One region of the Streptomyces sp. Y20 genome, then DNA from elsewhere that is predicted to be linked to it. Evidence: riboswitches for the same ligand, from Rfam matches in the RefSeq annotation. Region 1 holds a riboswitch; each other region holds the start of a gene.
The links. A riboswitch is a leader RNA that binds a small molecule or an ion and turns the genes downstream of it on or off. The one in region 1 is predicted to bind cyclic di-AMP.

Region 2: linked by a shared signal. The riboswitch ahead of ACGFT1_RS21315 (transglycosylase family protein) and the one ahead of ACGFT1_RS05685 (M23 family metallopeptidase) in region 1 are both predicted to bind cyclic di-AMP.
Region 3: linked by a shared signal. The riboswitch ahead of ACGFT1_RS32060 (C40 family peptidase) and the one ahead of ACGFT1_RS05685 (M23 family metallopeptidase) in region 1 are both predicted to bind cyclic di-AMP.
Region 4: linked by a shared signal. The riboswitch ahead of ACGFT1_RS13635 (transglycosylase SLT domain-containing protein) and the one ahead of ACGFT1_RS05685 (M23 family metallopeptidase) in region 1 are both predicted to bind cyclic di-AMP.

Annotation. Positions count from the first base shown of each region.
Region 1 is NZ_JBIDDP010000002.1:120,311-122,502, reverse strand. Features, by position in the region: gene ACGFT1_RS05690 (GntR family transcriptional regulator) at 1-301, opposite strand, end outside; gene ACGFT1_RS05685 (M23 family metallopeptidase) at 519-1,274, opposite strand; cyclic di-AMP (ydaO/yuaA leader) riboswitch at 1,287-1,447, opposite strand; gene ACGFT1_RS05680 (M16 family metallopeptidase) at 1,679-2,192, opposite strand, start outside.
Region 2 is NZ_JBIDDP010000008.1:82,759-84,950, forward strand. Features, by position in the region: gene ACGFT1_RS21315 (transglycosylase family protein) at 162-899, opposite strand; cyclic di-AMP (ydaO/yuaA leader) riboswitch at 904-1,083, opposite strand; gene ACGFT1_RS21320 (transglycosylase family protein) at 1,266-2,192, opposite strand, start outside.
Region 3 is NZ_JBIDDP010000017.1:117,618-119,809, reverse strand. Features, by position in the region: gene ACGFT1_RS32070 (ATP-dependent Clp protease proteolytic subunit) at 1-25, shown strand, start outside; gene ACGFT1_RS32065 (hypothetical protein) at 34-339, shown strand; cyclic di-AMP (ydaO/yuaA leader) riboswitch at 779-912, shown strand; gene ACGFT1_RS32060 (C40 family peptidase) at 915-1,388, shown strand; gene ACGFT1_RS32055 (ATP-binding protein) at 1,552-2,010, opposite strand.
Region 4 is NZ_JBIDDP010000004.1:481,920-484,111, forward strand. Features, by position in the region: gene ACGFT1_RS13630 (polyprenyl synthetase family protein) at 1-488, opposite strand, end outside; cyclic di-AMP (ydaO/yuaA leader) riboswitch at 1,007-1,189, shown strand; gene ACGFT1_RS13635 (transglycosylase SLT domain-containing protein) at 1,193-1,678, shown strand; gene ACGFT1_RS13640 (HAD family hydrolase) at 1,713-2,192, opposite strand, start outside.

The sequences.
Region 1 (2,192 bases):
GATGGGCCTCGGTGCGCCGCTGCGCGGCCCGGGCGGCCCCCAGCGGCTCCAGCAGCAGCCGCATCTCCAGCAGGTCGGCGGCCTCCTGCTCGGTCGGTTCGGCCACGCACGCGCCCGCGTGCCGGCGTGTCACCACGAAGCCCTCCGCCTCCAGGGTGCGCAGGGCCTCGCGGACGGGGACGCGCGAGACGCCGTAGCGGCGGGCCAGCACTTCCTCGGTGAGGCGGCTGCCGCGTTCGTGGACACCGGCGACGATGTCGTCCCGGACAGCGGTGCACACCGAGTGCGCCGGAATACGCATGACCGACCTCCGCCTCAATACCCGTGAAAACGCCGACGATGGACGTGTGTTCCCGTGACTCTATTCCAATGGACGCGAATTTCCGACGGCCGGGCGTCATCCATGGATATATTTTGGTCAGCGGGTCCGGCGGGCACCGGAAGGAAACGACGGAAAAAGGCGAAAGCCCCGGCTCGGTGGGCCGGGGCTTGGCAGGGAAGTGCGGGTGTCCGTCCGGTCAGACGTTCACGCCGTGCTTGCGGAGGTAGGCGACGGGGTCGACGTCCGAGCCGTAGTCGGGCGTCGTACGGGCCTCGAAGTGCAGGTGGGGGCCCGTGACGTTGCCGGTCGCGCCCGACACGCCGATCTGCTGCCCCGGGACGACCTTCTGGCCCACCGTGACACCGATGGACGACAGGTGGCCGTACTGGGTGTACATGCCGTCGGCCATCCGGAGCACGATCTGGTTGCCGTACGCGCCGCCCCAGCCCGTGGAGACGACCGTGCCGGAACCCACCGCGTGGACGGAGGTGCCGCTGGCCGCGTGGAAGTCGATGCCGGTGTGCGAACCGGAGGACCACAGGGAGCTGCTGGCCTGGTAGGCCGTGGAGACGTACGAGTGCGCGATCGGGATGACGAAGGCGTTCAGCCGCTTGCGCTCGGCCTCGCGGGCGGCGCGGACCCGCGCCTCGCGGACCTCCTGGGCCCTCTTGGCGGCCGCCTTCTCCGCGGCCGCCTCGGCCGCCTTCTGCTCGGCGGCCTGCTGCTGGGCGGCGGCCTGCGCGTCGATCTGCTCGGCGACGTCGTCGTTCACGGTGAGGACCGGGGTGAGGCCGGTCTGCTCCACGGAGCCGTCGGCGGCGAGCGCGGGGGACGCGGCGAGGGTGCCGATGACGCCGGTGGTGGTGAGGGCCGCGACACCCGCCGCCTGAGCGGTGGTGCGCTTGACCCGGCCGGGCTTGCGGTGCTTCCCGGTGGCGCACATGAACGCCATGAAGTGGCTGGTCCTTTCCTTCCCTCTCGCCTACCGGGTTAGCTGACGGGTTCGGAGCAGGAAGGTCTCCTACGGGCCCCCTCGCTCGCGCGCGGGCGCCCGATTCACCCCAGGGACGATGGGTCCCCGGCTCCCCTGGCTCGCGCCGTACGGGGACTCGGCGATGACTGTCCGGTGCCGCGGCTGCGGCGCACTGCCTGACGAACAGCCGGGATGACGCTACGGCGGTCCGCTCCCCTCCTCAAACAGATCCGGGTTTTTGTAGCGCATCCCACAGGGCAGACAGGCAACCTCCGCCCCAAAACGGGCATCTGAGTGAACGAGTGGAACCGCAGGGGCCCTGACGACCCGTAGGTCGGCAGGGCCCCTCGCGCGCGCGTACGCCTTCGCGTCCGCCGGCGCGTCTACTCCGCGGCGACGACGGTGACTTCGCCGATGCCGAGCGCCTCGACCGGCTCCTTGATCTGGGACGCGTCACCGACGAGGACCGTCACCAGGCGGTCCACCGGGAAGGCGTTCACCACGGCAGCGGTGGCCTCCACCGTGCCCGTGGCGGCCAGCCGCTGATACAGCGTCGCCTGGAAGTCGTCGGGCAGGTGCTGCTCGACCTGGTCGGCCAGCGTGCTCGCGACGGCCGCTGCGGTCTCGTACTTCAGCGGCGCCACGCCGACGAGGTTCTGCACGGCGACGTCCCGCTCCGCGTCGGTCAGACCTTCCGCCGCGAGCGTGCGCAGCACCTTCCACAGATCGTCCAGCGCCGGGCCGGTGTTCGGCGTGTCCACCGAGCCGCTGATGGCGAGCATCGCCGCGCCCGTGCCGTCCGGCGCCGAGCGCAGGACCTGACCGAAGGCGCGCACCCCGTAGGTGTAGCCCTTCTCCTCGCGCAGGACGCGGTCCAGGCGGGAGGTGAGGGTGCCG
Region 2 (2,192 bases), on a different contig from region 1:
CGGCACGGAGGAGAAGGTCGGCGGGCAGAAAAAAGCCCCGCCTCGGTGCGTACGGGGGAACACGCACCGGGGCGGGGAGCCCGCGGGGACGGGGGCCCCTCACGGGCCCAGGTATGCGGGCCGGGCGTGAGGGGGCTGTGGCTCCGCACGGAGCCGGGGGGTCACTTCAGGTGCAGCTGCTGGCCCGGGTAGATGAGGTTGGCGTCCTGGACGATGTCCTTGTTCAGCTCGAACAGCTTCGCCCAGCCGCCCCGCACGTGCTGCGCGGTGGCGATGGAGCTGAGGGTGTCGCCGGTGACGACCTTGTACTCGCCGTCGCCCTTCTTGACCGTCTTGCCGGTCGGGGTGGTGACGGTCTTGCTCTTGTTCTGGCTCTGGCTCGGGGCCTGGCTCGGGGCCTGGCTCGGGGTCTGGCTCGCGGACGCGGCCGGGCGCTCGGCGGAGCGGGACGCGGTCTGCTGGTCGGTGGAGCGGGTGGTGGTGCCGGCCGAGTCCGAGGTGGTGCTCGGGGCGGAGCCACTGGAGGACGCGCCCGACAGGCCCGTGCCGCAGACCGGCCAGGCGCCCTTGCCCTGCGCGGCCAGGACCTTCTCGGCGACGGCGATCTGCTGCGCCTTGCCGGCCTGGTCGGCGGTGGCGGCGTACTGCGTGCCGCCGTACGCGGCCCAGGTGGAGGCGGAGAACTGAAGGCCGCCGTAGTAGCCGTTGCCGGTGTTGATGGCCCAGTTGCCGCCGGACTCGCACTGGGCGACGGCGTCCCACTCGGAGGTGGTGGCGGCGGAGGCGGTGCCGGTCGCCATCAGCGGGGCGGCGACGGCGGCGCCGGTGACACCGGCGAGCGTGATGGCACGAACGGCCTTGGACGGACGACGGTGCTTGCCCTTGGCGGAAAACAGCATGAATCTATCCCCTCACCGACGCCTGCGAGGTGAGCTGTCGGGTTCGGGCCGGTTGAGTTGCCCGGCCGTACCTCTCGCTGTCACGCGAGGTACGGCTTCACCCCCAGCCGGTGCCAGCCTCTTCGACTGCTGGTCCCGGCACTTACCTTGGGTCCCCCGCTCCTGCCTGCGGCGCTTGACGCGACGACTGTTCCCGGGCAACCGCTGGCAGGATTCGGCGTTGCGACTGCCGGGGCTCGTGGTGACGAGCGATCTCGACCGTAGACACGTGATCGCCGGAATTTCAAAGACGATCAGGGCTTCTGAGACTCATCCCACACTTTCGCCAAAACGGACATCAAGCGCTAAATGAGGCGTCAACTCTCGCTATTCCGCGTCCGTTTCATCCCCGACTTCTAGGGTCTGACCGGCACTGATGTGGTTCGGGTCGGTGCCGATGGCCTTCTTGTTGCCGGCGTAGAGCGCGCGCCATCCGCCGTCGACGTCAAGGGAGTCGGCGATGGAGGCCAGGGTGTCGCCCTCGTGGACGATGTAGGAGTCCGGCTCCCGGGAGGCGTGCCGGCCGGCCAGTGCGGGGCTTTGACCGTTTGTCACGGTTTCATCCGCACTCGCGCCGCGGTGGCGCCCGCCGGCGTCCAGGCTGCCGGTGTCGACCAGGCTCCAAGAACCGGCGGCCTGCTGGGGATTGTCCGATTTACCGGCATCGGGGGTCGCCGTGGCCGGGCTGCCGCCACCCTGCGGGGTCCCGGCGTCCGACGGAGTGGACTTGTCGGACTTGGGAGTCCTCGTCCCGGCGGCCTTGCCGGCGTCCTTGCCCGGCTTCGCGGCCGGCGTGGTGGCCGGGCCCGAGGAGGACCCGGCGCCGGTGCCGGAACCGGCGTCCGAGCCGGCACCGGTGGAGGACGGCGAATCAGGCGAGCCGGACGTGCCGGAGGTATCGGAAGTACCGGAACTGCCGGATGTACCGGTCGATCCCGGCGAGCCGGTGGAGTCCGAGGTGCCGGTCGAACCCCCGGCGTCACCGGTGCCGCCGGTGTCACCGGAACCGCCGACGCCGGTGTCGACGTCCACGGAGCCCGAGTTCGAGGTCAGCCCGGACAGCAGGGCGCAGGTGGCCCACGGAGTGGTGCCCTTGGCGGCGAGGATCTTCTCGGCGACGGCGATCTGCTGGGAGCGGCTGGCCTGGTCGGCGCTGGCCGCGTACTGGCTGCCGCCGTACTTGGCCCAGTCGTCCTGCGAGATCTGGAGGCCGCCGAAATACCCGTTGCCGGTGTCCGCGCTCCAGGAGCCGCC
Region 3 (2,192 bases), on a different contig from region 1:
GCCCGGCGCACCGGACCCGAGGTGAGCCCCCCGATGCCGCCGGAAGTGCCGCCGCTGCCCGCGCTGACCCGCGCCGAGGGCGACCTGATCGACCGCTATCTGGAGGCGGCCGACCTGCTGGGTCGCGTCAATCCGGCCCGGGACGGGGACACGTACCGCGGGCTGCGCGCGGCGCAGGCCCTGGTACGCAAGGCGGCAGAGCTGCGGGACGCGCTCGAGGTGATGCACCGGCGGGGCGAGACGGAGCTGCACGGGGGCACGCTGGCACGGGCGTTGCGCGTCTTGGACGGCGAGCGCCGTACCGCTCGGGTCGCGCTTCCGCCCGACACCGTCGACTGAGGCGGACACCCGGCCGGCCGGCTGCGGGCCCCGTATCGACGCCTGCCGTTCGCACCGGACTCGAAACGGCCCGAACGAGGTACGCCCGTCCGATGGATATCCGGAATGATTTTCAGGCTTCCCGACTTGTGCGGCATATGGGTCGGGTATGCGTCCGCGAGTGTTTAGCCCCAGGTCCGGGGCTACGCACGGGTCCTGACGATGTCTCGAACACAGCCATGTCCACCCGAACGGGCGAGTGGTGAGTAACACCACAAAGCCCCGATTCCGTTGGGATTTTACGACAGTTGTAGGTCAAGATCCCTGACTGACGACAAGACCCCGCCACCGCGGCGGGGCGATCCGGGCGGACGCCGAGTCCTGCCGCCGCCTGGATGACCGGTCGACAGGAGTGGATCGGCAGGAGTGGAGGACCCAGGCAAGACGGGTCGCCGGAACACATGTTCGTCCGCTGGACGCGGACGGGCGGGGTTCCGAGCCTCCCTTGGGGTGAAGCCGTGGCGACACGGCCGGGCAACTTCGCCAGCCCGAATCCGACAGGTCATCCTTCACAGGCGGCTGACGAAGGGTTGCGCATGACTGCGCTCAATCGTGTCCCGTCACTGATGGCCAGGGCCGGCACGGCCTCTGCCCTCACCCTCGCCGCCGTCGGCGGCTCGATCGCCGTGCCCGGCCTCGCCACCGGCGCGTCCGCCGCGACGATGGCGACGAAGGCACTCAACGTCGCGGCCTCCAAGAAGGGTGCGCCGTACCAGTGGGGTGCCACAGGTCCGCGCAGGTTCGACTGCTCGGGGCTGACCTTCTACTCCTTCAAGAAGGTGGGCAAGAAGCTGCCGCGCACCGCCGCGCAGCAGTACAACAAGACCCACCACATCTCCGCCCGCAGCCGCAGGGCCGGTGACCTGGTGTTCTTCCACTCGGGTTCCAGCGTCTACCACGTGGGTATCTACGCGGGCCACGGGAAGATCTGGCACGCCCCGAGGACCGGTGACGTGGTGAGGCTCCAGAAGATCTGGACCAGGAGCGTCTGGTACGGCCGGGTCAGCTGACCGGCCGCGGAACGGGAGCGCCCGGCCCCGGCCCGCTGAACGGCCGGCTCCGGGCACCGGGCCCGCTTCGAGCGCCATAGCGCCGCCCCGGTGCCCGCCCGCCGGCACGGGCGGCCCGGGGCCGGCACGTCCTCCGGCGCAACCGGCCGGGCGGGCGTGCCGCTCAGGGCTCCTGCGGCACGCCTGCCGGTAACGCGGCGGCCGGGAGCGTCCAGGGGAGTTCGATACACACCGTTTTGCCACCCTCACGGGTGGGACGGACGCGGAGCCTGCCGCCGTGCTCCGCGGTGAGCCAGCGGATGATGACCATGCCGCGGCCGTTGTCCTGCTGCACGGCGGCGGGCAGTCTCTTCGGGAAGCGGGGATGACTGTCCGTCACGCCGATGCGCAGGTGTTCGTCACGGTCCAGTGCGATGTCGACCGTGAAGGTGGGTGACTGGCCGAAGGTGTGCTGCACGGCGTTGGTGGCCAGCTCCGAGACGATCAGCCGCACGGTGTCGGCCGTTTCGGTGTCCGGCGGCAGGCCCCACTCCGCGAGGGTGCCCACGACGTAGGAGCGGGCGGCGGAGACCGAGGCGGGATCGCTCGGCAGAGTGACGGATGCTTCCAGATGGTCTGCCATGGCGACGTCGTCCCTTTCCCGCGGGACCGCGGTCCGACATACAGCGAATGCTTCGAGTACGGTCCCGGAACTGGTGCTTGTTCGCCAGACTGCCATCAACGGGTCGGTCAGGGGGAGCGATCCACCGGGATATGCATATATCTGTCGCTCGAAGCGGTGAACTCTGCGCTGCGAAACCGTAT
Region 4 (2,192 bases), on a different contig from region 1:
GAGGGGCCCGCGGTCTCCAGGATCTGGCCGGTGACGAGCCGTTCGAACGCGAGGGCCTGCACCCGGACCGCCTCGGGGCCGAGGTCGGCGAGGATCTGGGAGGCGCGGGCGAAGAGGAAGTCGCCGGTGAGGACCGCGACGGAGTTGCCCCAGCGCGTGTTGGCACTGGCCACGCCGCGCCGCACGGCCGCCTCGTCCATGACGTCGTCGTGGTACAGCGTGGCCAGATGGGTCAGCTCGACGACCACGGCGGACGGGACGACACCCGGCGCGTAGGGGTCGCCGAACTGCGCCGCGAGCATCACGAGCAGCGGCCTGAACCGCTTCCCACCGGCCCGTACGAGGTGCTGCGCGGCCTCCGTGATGAACGGGACCTCGCTCTTGGTGGCCTCGAGCAAGCCTTCCTCGACAGCCGTCAATCCGGCCTGGACATCGGCTTCCAGAGCCTGGTCCCGCACGCTCAGCCCGAACGGCCCGACGACGGTCACGAGGGGTCTCCTGTCTGCTGCTGTCTGCTGGCGATCACACGGTTTGTCGATAGGTCGCTGCCCTCACTCAACTCAGCGTATCCGGTCCTCTTTCGATCACCGATAGCGGCCAGCGGTCCAGCCCGGGCGGTATCGGATCAGAACGGCCATGAGTGTGATCAGGTGGTAAGAACGGACATTTATCGACTTAACGACAATTCATATCCCCTTCCGTGACTCTCCACCCCCGTGCCGAGCACCGGGGCGGGAATGCGCCGGCTCCCCCTTGTCTGTTTTGAACTGATTTGCCATTTCGTGAATTGGGTCACGCGGCGTTCCGGCCGGCCTCCGCCCCCGCGGCCTCCCGAATCCTTGCCCCGTGGGTGAGTTGAGGGTTGGCAGCCGCAAAGGATCAAGCACCCCATACGGCGTCGATCAAGGTCAAATAGTGCGTTGTGTGAATCCGGCACTTGTTCCCGACATGTGCTCTCGCATACGTTCCCGGCCGTCGGGCGGACGCCTAATCCTGCCGCCGCCCGCATCACCCATCGACGAACCCATTCGTACGGCAGGAGCGGGGGACCCAGGTAAGCCGCCGGGCCGGAACGGCACACGCCGCGCCGGAACGGCTAGGGGTGAAGCCGTGCCTCCTCCAGGGCACGGCCGGGCGCCTCCCCGCCCGAACCCGACAGCTCACCTCGCAGGCGTAGGAGAGGAACTTCCGCATGTCTGCCGCCGTTCAGCACCGCCGTTCCCGCAACAGCCGCCTCGTCCGCGCCCTCGCAGCCGTGGGCACCGGCGCCGCCGTCCTCGCCCTGCCGCTCATCGGCGCCACCAGCGCCGCCGCGGCCCCGACCACCGCCGCGGCGGCCACCACCCCCGCCGGCTACCCGAACACCCTCGACGGCTGGATCCGCGAGTCGCTCGCGATCATGGCCCAGAAGGGCATCCCGGGCACCTACAACGGCATCTACCGCAACATCATCCGCGAGTCGTCGGGCAACCCGGCCGCCATCAACCTGTGGGACTCCAACGCGGCCGCGGGCATCCCGTCCAAGGGCCTGCTCCAGGTCATCGACCCCACCTTCAAGGCCTACCACGTGGCCGGGACGTCGTTCGACATCTACGACCCGGTCGCGAACATCACCGCCGCCTGCAACTACGCGGCCGCGCGCTACGGCTCGATCGACAACGTGTTCGGCGCGTACTGACCGGCACCGGCGGCGGGCACTGCTGACATCCCGGTCAGTCGGCCGGGAACAGTCTCTCGAGGACGACGGCGACGCCGTCGTCCTCGTTGGACAAGGTGACCTCGTCCGCGACCGCCCTGAGTTCGGGGTGGGCGCCGGCCATCGCGACGCCGTGGGCCGCCCAGTCGAACATCGGGATGTCGTTGGGCATGTCGCCGAAGGCCACGGCCCGTCCGGCGCCGATCCCCAGCCGCTCCGCGGCCAGCGCGAGCCCCGTCGCCTTGGTCACCCCGCTCGGCTGGAGCTCCACGGTCCCCGGCCCCGACATCGTGACGGTCGCCAGGGAGCCCCCCACCGCGCGCGCCACGGCCGCCAGCTCGTCGTCCGACAGCTCGGCATGACGCAGCAGCACCTTGCTGATGGGCGCGCGCCACAGGTCGTCCCGCCGGCCGACCCGCAGCGCGGGCAGCGCCGGACGGGGCATCCGGTAGCCGGGCTCGATGAGCGTGAGCCCGTCCACGCCGTCCTGGTCGAC